DNA from 2 places in the Streptomyces sp. NBC_00237 genome. Region 1 is predicted to be linked to the other one. Evidence: riboswitches for the same ligand, from Rfam matches in the RefSeq annotation. Region 1 holds a riboswitch; the other holds the start of a gene.
What was found. Region 1 has a riboswitch for glycine ahead of gcvT (glycine cleavage system aminomethyltransferase GcvT). Riboswitches for the same ligand answer to the same signal wherever they lie in the genome.
Positions count from the first base shown of each region.

Region 2: linked by a shared signal. The riboswitch ahead of gcvP (aminomethyl-transferring glycine dehydrogenase) and the one ahead of gcvT (glycine cleavage system aminomethyltransferase GcvT) in region 1 are both predicted to bind glycine.

Region 1 covers NZ_JAPEMT010000002.1:1,792,545-1,799,438, forward strand. Annotated here, with positions in the region: gene OG897_RS21740 (enhanced serine sensitivity protein SseB) at 1-394, opposite strand, end outside; gene OG897_RS21745 (hypothetical protein) at 602-1,324, shown strand; gene OG897_RS21750 (AAA family ATPase) at 1,367-2,020, opposite strand; glycine riboswitch at 2,213-2,309, shown strand; gene gcvT (glycine cleavage system aminomethyltransferase GcvT) at 2,466-3,596, shown strand; gene gcvH (glycine cleavage system protein GcvH) at 3,751-4,128, shown strand; gene glyA (serine hydroxymethyltransferase) at 4,149-5,408, shown strand; gene OG897_RS21770 (L-serine ammonia-lyase) at 5,618-6,894, shown strand, end outside.
Region 2 covers NZ_JAPEMT010000005.1:13,005-19,898, forward strand. Annotated here, with positions in the region: gene OG897_RS35935 (MerR family transcriptional regulator) at 1-154, shown strand, start outside; gene OG897_RS35940 (DNA polymerase IV) at 246-1,658, shown strand; gene OG897_RS35945 (PRC-barrel domain-containing protein) at 1,912-2,229, opposite strand; glycine riboswitch at 2,354-2,450, shown strand; gene gcvP (aminomethyl-transferring glycine dehydrogenase) at 2,650-5,538, shown strand; gene OG897_RS35955 (DUF5999 family protein) at 5,659-5,856, opposite strand; gene OG897_RS35960 (hypothetical protein) at 6,183-6,788, opposite strand.

The DNA of each region.
Region 1 (6,894 bases):
CCAACTGCGGCGGGAGGCCACGGGCGAACTCCACGGCCGGGGCGACGGCGAAGCCCATCCCGCCGCCGACGCAGCCGAAGAACTGCTGCTCGGAGCTGAAGACCGGGACGTACGCCTGCCCGTCGACCTCGACGGTCGGCAGATCCAGCGGTCCCTGGTCGGGGCCGCCCCCGTTCGGCAGCGGGATCCACACCTGCGAGCGCCCGAGCACCTCCACGAGACGCGGGCCCGCGCCGGGGTTGCCGAGGGAGGCGGCGAGGACCTCTTCGAGCTCGTTGACGGGCCACCCGTTGCCTCCGGGGACCGCGTACTGGTTGTCGGCGTCCGGGGTGCCGCCGTGGGGGCCGGGCTGTTCCGGCTCCCCGTACTGCCCCGTCGTCTCCGGAATCTCCACGGACCGTCCCCTTCTCGCCCTGCCACCCGCCCCTGTACTGGGGTCCGAGCCTATCGCCGGGCCGTACCGGACCCGCAGAGTGCACCCGAATGGCGACGTTCCGCACTCGTCGCGTTGCGGAGCGTGCCGCGTGATTCGAGGGTGGACGACGAGGCCGATCGGCCCTCCCCGACGTGACACTCCCCCTCCGGAAGGAAACCCGCCGTCATGGCACTGAACAGGACCGCCGCCCTCGCCCTCGCCACCTCTCTCTGCGGGGCGCTGATCCTCGGCACGGCCGGTGCCGCCGTCGCCGCCCCCGCCCACGAGGGCCGCCTCCCCGCGGCCTCCTCGCCCGTCGTACCCATGACGCCGCAGCAGCGTGCGGCCCAGCAGGACCTGACCGCACTGACCGAGGCCGCCCGCGGCCTGGTCGCCGGGCCCGTCGCGGAACGGCCCTCCGCACGCCCGGCGGTGGAGGCCGCGCTGGCCACCGCACTGGCGAGCCTCACGGCGGCGACCGCCGACCCGGAGCCGGTACCGGTACCGGGGACGCCGGTGCCCACCATCGTCGTGTCACCGCCCACCGCGCCCGTGGACCCGGAGCCGTCCACCACCGGCGACAGCCCGGGCGTCACGGCGAGCGGCGAGGACCACGCCTCCGTCAACGCCCCGATCCAGGGTGCGACCGAACCCGACCCGACGACACCCGGCACGACGACACCCGGCACGACCCAGCCGGACACGACCCAGCCGGACACGACCCGGCCGGACAGCGACGTCGCCGCCGCCAAGACCGCCCTGAAGGTGAAGTTCGAAGCGCTCTTCGATGCCGTGTCCGCCCGCGACTGGAGCAAGGCGAAGCTGACCTTCGACGAGGCCGTCAAGCTCTCCGGCGAACTGATCACCAAGTTCGCCGTGGGCAGGATCGGAACGTGGACGCACTCCTGATCCACCCCTGGGGGCGTCGGACGGCGCACCGTCCGACGCCCCTCACTTCCCCTCGAACCCGATCTCCTTCAGCGCTCCCGCCGCGTCCCGGTCCAGCAGCACCGCCGAGGCGCACCCGGCGGGCAGCCTGCCCTCCTCCGCGTCGCGGACCAGCGCGCCGACGGCCCTGCGGTGCCGGGCGAAGGCGTAACCGGAGACTCCTCGTCCGCGCTCGCGCTGACCGTCCCTGGCCACCCCGGGCGTCACGTCGAGCAGGACGAGCCGCAGCCCGCGCCCGCGTCTGCGGGCCTCGCGCGCCAGCCACCGCCGCACCCACGCCTGCGTACCGCAGTCGTGCACGACGACGGACTCGCCCGAGTGCAGCGCCTTCCGCAGGCCCGCGTAGTGCGCGACGCGCACGAGCGGGCGGTAGAGGGCGTACGGCAGCAAGCGCGGCGCCTTCGCGTCCCAGCGCTCCCGTACGTCCTGCGAATCGATGGTCCGCACCCCCGTCGCGGCCCGGCCCATGAGGGTGGACTTGCCGCTGCCGGGCAGGCCCGACACCACCACCACGTCCCCCGTGGCGAACATCAGCCGACGCGGACTCCGCCCCGCCCGCTCCCGGAGATCGCGTACGACCGGAACCGGCACGGGCCCCACCGCCCCCACGACCGCCTCTGCCCGCACACCTGCGGCTGCCACGCCTGCGGCTGCCATGCCCGCGGTTGTGGCGCATGCACTGGGCTGCTGCAACGTCCTCACCCCTCCCCCTGTGGGTATGCCCTCACCCTTGCCCACGAAGTGTAAAGAATAGGTAATGCGGGACAAGCGATTTGCTGACCGGAGGGGGCGTGCAATGATGTGCGCGCCAGGCGTCCCCTGCGCACCCTCAACTTCACAACGGCCGCATGAATCCGCGCGGGAGAGTCCTCGGCAGCAGTGCCCGGGACGCCGAAGGAGCAAGCTCCTCCCTTGAATCTCTCAGGCCCCGAACCGCGCGGGCGAGGCAGATCTGAAAAGCGGGTCCCCCACCAGGTGACCCCACCCAAGGTGCAAGCCGGACCGAATTGCTCCGGCGAACCTCTCAGGTTCCGATGACAGATGGGGAGGATCGTCCTCGTCGTCATGCCCTGCGCATGCCTGCCGCCCTGGGAGTTCTTTCATGAGCACCACCCCCCGCCGCACCGCCCTCGATGCCCTGCATCGTTCGCTGGGCGCGACCATGACCGACTTCGCGGGCTGGGACATGCCGCTGCGGTACGCCTCGGAGCGCGACGAGCACAACGCCGTGCGCACCCGGGCCGGGCTCTTCGACCTCTCCCACATGGGCGAGATCACGGTCACGGGCCCGCAGGCCGTGGACCTCCTGAACTACGCCCTCGTCGGCAACATCGGCACCGTCGGCCTCGGCCGCGCCCGGTACACGATGATCTGCCAGGAGGACGGCGGCATCGTCGACGACCTGATCGTCTACCGCCTGGCCGAGACCGAGGCCGCACCATCTGAATACATGGTGGTGGCGAACGCGGGCAACGCCCAGATCGTCCTGGACGCCCTCGTCGCCCGCGCCGGGGGCTTCGACGCCGAGGTCCGCGACGACCGCGACGCGTACGCCCTCATCGCGGTGCAGGGCCCGGAGTCCCCCGGCATCCTGAAGTCCGTCACGGACGCCGACCTGGACGGCCTGAAGTACTACGCGGGCCTGCCCGGCACCGTCGCGGGCGTCCCCGCCCTCATCGCCCGTACGGGCTACACCGGCGAGGACGGCTTCGAGCTCTTCGTCGAGCCGCAGCACGCGGTGGCCCTGTGGGAGGCGCTGACCGAGGCGGGCGCGGGCGTCGGCCTCATCCCGTGCGGCCTCTCCTGCCGGGACACGCTGCGCCTGGAGGCGGGCATGCCGCTGTACGGCAACGAGCTGACCACGAAGCTCACCCCCTTCGACGCGGGCCTGGGCCGGGTCGTCAAGTTCGAGAAGGAGGGCGACTTCGTCGGTCGTACGTCCCTCCAAGCGGCCGCCGAGCGCGCCGAGACCGCTCCGCCGCGCAAGCTGGTCGGCCTGATCGCCGAGGGCCGCCGCGTCCCGCGCTCCGGCTTCCAGGTGGTCGTGGACGGCCAGGTCGTCGGCGAGGTCACCTCGGGCGCCCCGTCCCCCACGCTCGGCAAGCCGATCGCCATGGCGTACGTCGACGCCGCCTTCGCCGCACCGGGCACGACGGGCGTCGGCGTGGACATCCGGGGCACGCACGAGCCGTACGAGGTCGTCGCCCTGCCGTTCTACAAGCGCCAGAAGTGACGTCCGGGGCCGCCGGAAGCACCGCTCCGACGCCCCGCGAGCACCGCTCCGACGCGCCGAAAGTGACGAACGCCGCATCCTCACGCGTGTCCTCACGTCTCATCTGTCAAGACCCCGTTCCTCAGCACTCCCCCGCATCCAGGAGAATTCAGCCATGAGCAACCCCCAGCAGCTGCGTTACAGCAAGGAGCACGAGTGGCTCGCGACGTCCGAGGACGGCGTCGCGACGGTCGGCATCACGGAGTTCGCGGCCAACGCGCTCGGTGACGTCGTCTACGCCCAGCTCCCGGAGGTCGGCGACACGGTGACCGCGGGCGAGACCTGCGGCGAGCTGGAGTCGACCAAGTCCGTCAGCGACCTGTACTCCCCGGTGACCGGCGAGGTCGTCGAGGCCAACCAGGCCGTCGTGGACGACCCCTCGCTGGTGAACTCCGCTCCCTTCGAGGGCGGCTGGCTGTTCAAGGTGCGCGTCACGGACGAGCCGGGCGACCTGCTCTCCGCCGACGAGTACACCGCGCTCTCCGGCAACTGAAACCCTTAGGGACTCGCCTGATGTCGCTTCTCAACTCCTCCCTCCACGAGCTGGACCCGGACGTCGCCGCCGCCGTCGACGCCGAGCTCCACCGCCAGCAGTCCACCCTCGAAATGATCGCCTCGGAGAACTTCGCTCCGGTCGCCGTCATGGAGGCCCAGGGCTCGGTCCTGACCAACAAGTACGCCGAGGGTTACCCGGGCCGCCGCTACTACGGCGGCTGCGAGCACGTCGACGTCGTCGAGCAGATCGCGATCGACCGCATCAAGGCGCTGTTCGGTGCCGAGCACGCGAACGTCCAGCCGCACTCCGGTGCGCAGGCGAACGCCGCCGCGATGTTCGCCCTCCTCAAGCCGGGCGACACGATCATGGGCCTGAACCTGGCCCACGGCGGTCACCTGACCCACGGGATGAAGATCAACTTCTCCGGCAAGCTCTACAACGTGGTCCCGTACCACGTCGACGAGACCGGCCAGGTCGACATGGAGGAGGTCGCCCGCCTCGCCAAGGAGTCCCAGCCGAAGCTGATCGTCGCGGGCTGGTCGGCGTACCCGCGCCAGCTGGACTTCGCCAAGTTCCGCGAGATCGCGGACGAGGTCGGCGCGTACCTGATGGTCGACATGGCGCACTTCGCGGGCCTCGTCGCGGCCGGGCTGCACCCCAACCCGGTCCCGCACGCCCACGTCGTCACCACGACCACCCACAAGACCCTCGGCGGCCCGCGCGGCGGTGTGATCCTCTCCACGCAGGAGCTCGCCAAGAAGATCAACTCCGCGGTCTTCCCGGGTCAGCAGGGCGGTCCGCTGGAGCACGTGATCGCGGCCAAGGCGGTCTCCTTCAAGGTCGCGGCCTCGCCGGAGTTCAAGGAGCGCCAGCAGCGCACCCTGGACGGCGCCCGCATCCTGGCCGAGCGCCTGGTCCAGTCCGACGTCACCGAGCACGGCGTGTCCGTCCTCTCCGGCGGCACCGACGTGCACCTGGTCCTCGTCGACCTGCGCAACTCGGAGCTGGACGGCCAGCAGGCCGAGGACCGTCTCCACGAGGTCGGCATCACGGTCAACCGCAACGCCATCCCGAACGACCCCCGCCCCCCGATGGTCACCTCGGGCCTGCGCATCGGCACCCCCGCCCTTGCCACCCGCGGCTTCCAGACGGAGGACTTCACCGAGGTCGCCGACATCATCGCGGAGGCCCTGAAGCCCTCGTACGACGTCAAGGCGCTCTCCGCCCGGGTCTCGGCCCTCGCGGACAAGCACCCGCTCTACCCCGGTCTGAAGTAATACGGAGTAGTTCCGTAGGCTTCATCTGTACGACCAAATCCAGCAATACGTAAAAACGGGGCACCGCGCACACTGGACAGTGAGTGCGGTGCCCCGTCCCTTGCCCCTCTCGTCGCCCGAGGGCGGGCAGGGGACAGCCCGCACACTTGTTCCGCACGTGTTCTGCCCGACGGACAACGGCGTCCGCCACCCTTCTGAGGAGTTCTGCTGTGGCCATCTCGGTCTTCGACCTGTTCTCGATCGGCATAGGCCCGTCCAGCTCCCACACGGTCGGCCCCATGCGGGCCGCCCGCATGTTCGTGGGACGCCTCAAGAAGGACGGCCTGCTCGCCCAGACCACGTCGGTACGCGCCGAGCTGTTCGGCTCGCTCGGCGCCACCGGCCACGGTCACGGCACCCCGAAGGCCGTCCTGCTCGGCCTGGAGGGCCACTCCCCGCGCACGGTGAACGTCGAAACGGCCGACGCCGAGGTCGAACGCATCCGCGCCACCGGTCGCCTCCGCCTCCTGGGCACGGAGATCGGCGAGGCCCACGAGATCGCCTTCGACGAGCCCAACGAGCTGATCCTCCACCGCCGCCGCTCCCTGCCGTACCACGCGAACGGAATGACCCTCTTCGCGTACGACGCCCAGGGCGCGCCCCTCCTGGAGAAGACCTACTACTCCGTCGGCGGCGGCTTCGTCGTCGACGAGGACGCCGTGGCGGGCGACAACCCGATCGTCCCGGACGACACGGTCCTCAAGCACCCCTTCCGCACGGGCGACGAGCTTCTGCGCATGGCCCGCGAAACCGGCCTCTCCATCTCCTCGATGATGCTGGAGAACGAGCGGGCCTGGCGCACCGAGGAGGAGATCCGCGAGGGCCTCCTGGAGATCTGGCGCGTCATGCAGGCATGCGTCTCGCGCGGCATGTCCCACGAGGGCATCCTCCCCGGCGGCCTCAAGGTCCGCCGCCGCGCCGCCAACACGGCCCGCCAGCTGCGCGCCGACGGCGACCCCAAGACGCATGCCATGGAGTGGACCACCCTCTACGCGATGGCCGTCAACGAGGAGAACGCCGCGGGCGGCCGCGTCGTCACGGCCCCCACGAACGGCGCGGCGGGCATCATCCCGGCGGTCCTGCACTACTACATGAACTTCGTCCCGAACGCCGACGAGGACGGCATCGTCCGCTTCCTCCTCGCCGCCGGCGCGATCGGCATGCTCTTCAAGGAGAACGCCTCGATCTCGGGCGCCGAGGTCGGCTGCCAGGGCGAGGTCGGCTCCGCCTGCTCGATGGCCGCGGGCGCGCTCGCCGAGGTCCTGGGCGGCACCCCGGAGCAGGTAGAGAACGCCGCCGAGATCGGCATGGAGCACAACCTGGGCCTGACCTGCGACCCGGTCGGCGGCCTCGTCCAGATCCCGTGCATCGAGCGCAACGGCATGGCGGCCGTCAAGGCGGTCACCGCCGCGAAGATGGCGATGCGCGGCGACGGCAGCCACAAGGT
Region 2 (6,894 bases), on a different contig from region 1:
CCAGGGAATCTTCGGGATCGCCGTGGGCGTGGTGTGGCGGGACGTCGAGACGGCGCTGTCGCAGCTGCACGGGGAGCGGGTGGACACCGGCGAGACCCTGGTCGGGAACAACCCGGGGGACGAGCTGGCGCGGCGGCGGAACCGGGCCGTCTGAGGCCGGTGCGGAGCCGGGGGCGGGTGTGGTCCGGCGGGGCCGTGTACCGGGTGCAGGCCGATTGTCAGTGGCGTAGGGCAGCATCGGTGGGGTGAGGACCGCGCCGACCATTCTGCATCTCGACATGGATGCCTTCTACGCCGCTGTGGAGCAGGCGGCGAAGCCCAGCCTGCGCGGAAAGCCGGTCGTGGTGGGCGGGCTCGGGCCGCGCGGGGTGGTCGCCACTGCTTCGTACGAGGCGAGGCGGTTCGGCGTGCATTCGGCGATGCCGACGGCGCAGGCGCGGAGGCTGGCGCCCCATGCCGCGTATCTGGTGCCTCGGTTCGCGTTGTACCGGGCGGTGAGCGAGCTGGTGATGGAGCTGCTGGGGCGGCTGTCGCCGTTGGTGGAGCCGCTCAGCCTCGATGAGGCGTTCGTGGATCTGGAGGCCGGGGGAGTGGCGGACGACGAGGCTTCCGCGCGGGCGGTCGGGGAGCGGCTGCGCGAGCAGATCAAGGAGCTGACGGGGCTCAGCGGGTCGGTGGGGCTCGCGGGGTCCAAGATGCTGGCGAAGATCGCGTCCGAGGAGGCCAAGCCGGACGGGCTGCGTCTCATAGTGCCGGGGAGCGAGCGGGACCTGCTCGCGCCGATGCCGGTGCGGATCCTGCCGGGGGTGGGTCCGGCTACGGGTGACCATCTGCGGCGGGCCGGGATGACGACGGTCGCGCACCTGGCGGAGGCGGGCGAGGACGAGCTCGTACGGCTGCTGGGGAAGGCGCACGGGGCGTCGCTGCACCGGATGGCTCAGGGGCTCGACGACCGGCCCGTGGTGGCCGAGAGGGACGCGAAGTCCGTGTCGGTCGAGGACACCTTCGACGTCGACCTGCACGACCGGGTGCGGGTGCGGTCGGAGGTGGAGCGGCTGGCGGACCGGTGCGTGGAGCGGCTGCGGGGGGCCGGGCGGTCGGGGCGGACCGTGGTGCTCAAGGTGCGGAGGTTCGATTTCTCGACGCTGACGCGGTCGGAGACCCTGCGGGGGCCGACGGATGATCCGGGGGTGGTGCGGGAGGCGGCTGCAAGGCTGCTGGAGGGGGTGGACACGACGGGCGGTGTGCGGTTGCTGGGGGTGGGGGTGACGGGGCTCGCGGACTTCACGCAGGAGGATCTCTTCGCGCAGGCGGCGCGGGACGCCGAGGCCGCTGGGGCTGAGGGAGGGGGTTCGGTGGCGGGTGATGCCGGTGAGGCCGAGGTGGAGGTGGTGGCTCCGGAGCCGGTGGAGGTGCCTGAGGAGGCGGCCGGGGAGCGGCGGTGGCTGGCCGGGCACGACGTGTGGCATGCGGAGTACGGGGCGGGGTGGGTGCAGGGGAGTGGGGTGGGGCGGGTGACGGTGCGGTTCGAGGAGCCGGGGTCGGTGGGGGCGGGGCGGGTGCGGACGTTTCGGGTGGATGATCCGGGGTTGGAGGTCGGGGAGCCGTTGCCGTTGGTGGGGCGGGGCGGGGTGGTGGGTGACCTGCGGTCGGGCTGAGGGGGCTTGTCCTGCGCGCAGGGGGCTCCGTTCTGCACGGCGGGATGGGGGGGGCGGGGTGGATTCGTGCTGCGGTGCGGGTGGGGTGAGCGGTGCCTCGGTGCGCCTCCGGCGGGCTGCCCCGGTTCCGCCCCTTCACCTCAAGCGCTGGCCGCGCGGCTGTCCCGGAGATGTGCGGGTGCGTGGGGGCTGGGCGCGCCCGCGCGGCGGAGCCGCACAGTGTTACAGCCCCGCGCCCCTCACGGGGCGTGCCCTAGCGGGGGAGGTGGAGGCCGTAGTGGTGGTAGAGCTGGAGTTCCTGTTCGGGGGAGAGGTGGCGGCCGACGCCGAAGTCGGGGGCGTCGCGGATCAGGGCCTTCTCGAAGGGGATGCGGAGGGTGTCGTCCTCCAGGCGGCTGGGTTCGAGGGGGACGAAGGCGTCGCGGGAGAAGAGGCCCGTGCGCAGGGCGGCCCATTCCGGGACGCCGGTGGCGTCGTCCAGGTAGACCTCGTCCACCGTTCCGATCTTGGTGCCGTTGCGGTCGAAAGCCTTGCGGCCGATCAGGCTGCGCGGATCGATGTCGGTCTGCACGGTCCCTCCAACTGGTCGCAACTGCGGGGTGAATCCCCGTAAAGCACTACGAAAGAGCAGAATTGCGAGGCTGGCCACTTGAGGGATGGGTGGGAGAGTGCGCTGGTAGGCTGACGGAGGCTGCTGACCCTGTGCGGGAGAGTCCTCCGAGTGGATGTCGGAGGCGCCGAAGGAGCAACTCCTCCCCGGAATCTCTCAGGCCCCTGTACCGCACGGACGAGGTCACTCTGGAAAGCAGGGCGGGTGGCGGAATCGGCGCAGGCCGGTGCGTGACCTTTCCTCACCGACGGTGAAAGTCGGAGTGCTGTTCGTGGCGCTCCGGTGAAGCTCTCAGGTTGAGATGACAGAGGGGGAGGCCGTCCGGGTACCCGTGTCGTGGTGCCCCTCGCAGGTCGTGTCGGACCAGGAGGCCTTCCGCAGATGACTGCCAACCGTCGTATTCCGCTCGTAGAGCTTGAGCGTGGCATTCCCTTTGAGCAGCGTCACATCGGCCCTGATGGGGAAGCTCAGGCCAAGATGCTCGCGCAGGTCGGCTACGGGTCGCTCGACGAGCTGACCGCCGCCGCGGTGCCGGACGCCATCAAGAACGCCGAGGCGCTGGGTCTCCCGGACGCGCGCACCGAGGCCGAGGTGCTGGCTGAGCTCCGTACGCTCGCCGACCGCAACCAGGTGCTGGCCCCGATGATCGGGCTGGGGTACTACGGGACCTTCACTCCGCCGGTCATCCTGCGCAACGTCATGGAGAACCCGGCCTGGTACACGGCGTACACGCCGTACCAGCCGGAGATCTCGCAGGGGCGGCTCGAAGCGCTGCTCAACTTCCAGACGATGGTGGCCGAGCTGACCGGGCTGCCGACGTCGGGGGCTTCCCTGCTCGACGAGGGCACCGCCGCCGCCGAAGCCATGTCGCTCGCGCGGCGGGTGGGCAAGGTGAAGAACGGGGTGTTCCTGATCGATGCGGAAACGCTTCCGCAGACCGTTGCCGTGATCCAGACACGGGCCGAGCCGACCGGCGTGGACGTTGTCGTCGCCGACCTGAGTGACGGCATTCCGGCAGAGATCGCCGAGCGCGGTGTGTTCGGCGTGCTGCTCCAGTACCCGGGTGCTTCCGGTGTGGTGCGGGACATCAAGCCGGTGATCGATGCCGCGCACGAGCTGGGCGCGATCGTCACCGTCGCCGCTGATCTGCTGGCGTTGACGCTGCTGACGTCGCCGGGTGAGCTCGGGGCCGACATCGCGGTCGGTACGACGCAGCGGTTCGGCGTTCCGATGGGCTTCGGCGGGCCGCACGCCGGGTTCATGGCCGTGCGGGACAAGTTCGCGCGCAGCCTCCCGGGGCGCCTCGTGGGCGTGTCGGTGGACGCGGACGGGAACAAGGCGTACCGGCTGGCGCTGCAGACGCGTGAGCAGCACATCCGTCGTGAGAAGGCGACGAGCAACATCTGTACGGCGCAGGTGCTGCTGGCCGTCATGGCCGGGATGTACGCCGTCTACCACGGGCCCGAGGGGCTGAAGGGGATCGCGCGGCGTACGCACCGCTACGCGTCGATCCTGGCCGAGGGGCTGACGGCCGGTGGCGTCGAGGTCGTGCACGGCACGTACTTCGACACGCTGACCGTACGGGTTCCGGGCAGGGCCGACGAGGTCGTCGCCGCCGCGCGCGAGAACGGTGTGAACCTCCGCCGCGTCGACGGCGACCTGGTGTCCGTGGCGTGTGACGAGACCACCGCGCGGGCTCAGGTCGCCGCCGTGTGGGCCGCGTTCGGGGTCGAGGGCGACATCGTCGCGCTGGACGGGACCGTCGGCGAGGCGCTGCCCGAGGGGCTGCTGCGCACGGACGCGTACCTTACGCACCCCGTCTTCCACCAGCACCGCTCCGAGACGGCGATGCTGCGCTACCTGCGCAAGCTCGCCGACCGGGACTACGCGCTGGACCGGGGCATGATCCCGCTGGGTTCGTGCACGATGAAGCTGAACGCGACGACCGAGATGGAGCCGGTGACCTGGCCCGAGTTCGGGCAGATCCACCCCTTCGCGCCGGTCGACCAGGCCGCCGGTTATCTGACGCTCATCCGTGAGCTGGAGGAGCGGCTCGCCGAGGTCACCGGGTACGACGCGGTGTCGATCCAGCCCAACGCCGGTTCGCAGGGTGAGCTGGCCGGTCTGCTGGCGGTGCGGGCGTTCCACCGGGCGAACGGCGACGAGCAGCGGACCGTCTGTCTGATTCCGTCGTCGGCGCACGGGACCAACGCGGCGAGCGCGGTCATGGCCGGGATGAAGGTCGTGGTCGTGAAGACCGCGGACGACGGCGAGGTCGACGTCGAGGACCTGCGGGCGAAGATCGAGCAGTACCGCGACGAGCTGTCGGTGCTGATGATCACGTACCCGTCCACGCACGGTGTCTTCGAGGAGCACGTCGCGGACATCTGCGCGACCGTGCACGAGGCCGGCGGGCAGGTGTACGTCGACGGGGCGAACCTGAACGCGCTGGTGGGGCTGGCGAAGCCGGGCAAGTTCGGCGGCGACGTCTCGCACCTGAACCTGCACAAGACCTTCTGCATCCCGCACGGCGGCGGCGGTCCCGGCGTCGGTCCGGTCGGTGTGCGCGCGCACCTCGCGCCGTACCTGCCCAACCACCCGCTCCAGCCGTCCGCCGGGCCCGAGGCGGGCGTCGGGCCGATCTCCGCCGCGCCGTGGGGGTCCGCCGGGATTCTGCCGATCTCGTGGGCGTACGTACGGCTCATGGGCGGTGAGGGCCTGAAGCGGGCCACACAGGTGGCGGTGCTGGCCGCGAACTACATCGCGAAGCGGCTGGAGCCGCACTACCCGGTGCTGTACACGGGACCGAACGGTCTCGTCGCGCACGAGTGCATCGTGGACCTGCGTCCGTTGTCGAAGGCGACGGGTGTCAGTGTCGACGACATCGCGAAGCGGCTCATCGACTACGGCTTCCACGCGCCGACCATGTCGTTCCCGGTGGCCGGGACGCTCATGATCGAGCCGACGGAGAGCGAGAACCTGTACGAGCTGGACCGGTTCTGCGACACGATGATCGCGATCCGGGGCGAGATCGAGAAGGTCGCGGCGGGCGAGTGGCCGGCCGAGGACAACCCGCTCTGCAACGCCCCGCACACGGCGGCAGCGCTCGGCGGTGCGTGGGAGCACCCGTACAGCCGCGAGGAGGCCGTGTTCCCGGCCGGGGTTTCGGCGGCGGACAAGTACTGGCCGCCGGTGCGCCGGATCGACGGTGCGTTCGGCGACCGCAATCTGGTCTGCTCGTGCCCGCCGATGGACGAGTACGACAACTGAGCGGTGAAGCCCGGCAGTTGACATGAGTGGGGGCCGGTTCGGAGTGGAAACTCCGGGCCGGCCCCTTCGTCGTACGTCCTGTTCCTGGCGTACGCCGACTGTGTCAGGTCGTGCGGTCGGCTAGGCAGCGGTGGCCACGTCCAGTGGGCGGTGCGGTGCGATGATCTGCCCGTTCGGCAGGAGTTCGCCGGTGTCCTCGAAGAGGAGGACGCCGTTGCACAGCAGGCTCCAGCCCTGCTCCGGGTGGTGCGCCATCGGATGGGCGGCCTCCCGGTCTGCGGATTCGGCGGTCGGGCAGGGTGGCTGGTGCTGGCACATGGATGGGTTCTTTCGCTGCGTGGTGGTCGAGAAGGTGTTCCTGCGGCTCGAATCGGTATTCATGGCCGCCCCCCGTATCAGTTGGTCCGGTCCCAGTGTTGCCCTACGGGCGTCGATCCGCAGGGATTTCACGGCAGCTCTTCCTACTGAACAAGGACGCGTCACCCGTGCGGACGGTTCAGCTCAACTGTCCCCTCTCTTCGGGTGGTTCGGGGTGGCCCGGGTGGGCTACTCCGGATGGGGCATCCGGGCGCAGCGACGCCCCGCGCCGTCGGGCAGGGGGCGCGGGGCGTCGTACGGAGAGAGTACGGAGGCGGGCGGAGGGCTCAGGCGGGCTGGCTCAGGAGCGGAGACGCCTTCGGGGCCGGTGCGGGAGCGAGACGCAGGGCCAGGGTGGGCATCAGGTCGGCGACCGTGCAGGGGCGGTGCGCGCAGATGCCGGGTGGTGCGGGCGCCAGGGGGATCAGTACGTCGGAAGGGGCGGGGGCGCCGGTCGAGGCGTCGGCGGTGGGGTCGCCGTGCAGCCACAGGGTCAGCATGTAGAGGGCGGGGATGGACAGCAGGCGCGGCTGGCAGTCGGCGGCGAGCGACTCGGCCTGGCGCAGCGCGCGTTCGGTGGAGCTCAGATAGGGGCCTTCGAGGAAGTGCGAGAAGGTCCAGCCGTCGGGGGTGAGCACGGTGTCGGCGGCGGCCACCGCGCGGTCGCCGCTGCGGATGAGGAACCGCCAGCCGGTGAGCCGGGTGCGGCACGGGCCGTCGCCGGGGGCGGGCTGGTCCAATACGTGGACGGGGAGCGGGAGTTCGGGCTTGTGCGGGCCCTTCAGGGCACGCAGGGCCGGGGTGCGGGCCTCGCGGACGGCAGTGGGGGAGCCGAGTGCCGCGAGGACGCTGCGCAGGGCGGGCGCGGGAGCCGGGGGTACGTGCAGCGGCATGGTGGGACGCCTCTCGCTCGGGAGACACGGTGGAGCCTGGGCGGTGCGGACGGCGCTGTCAGCGGTGCGGGGCCGGAGGGGGCCTTGGGCGAGAGCCCGGCGTCAA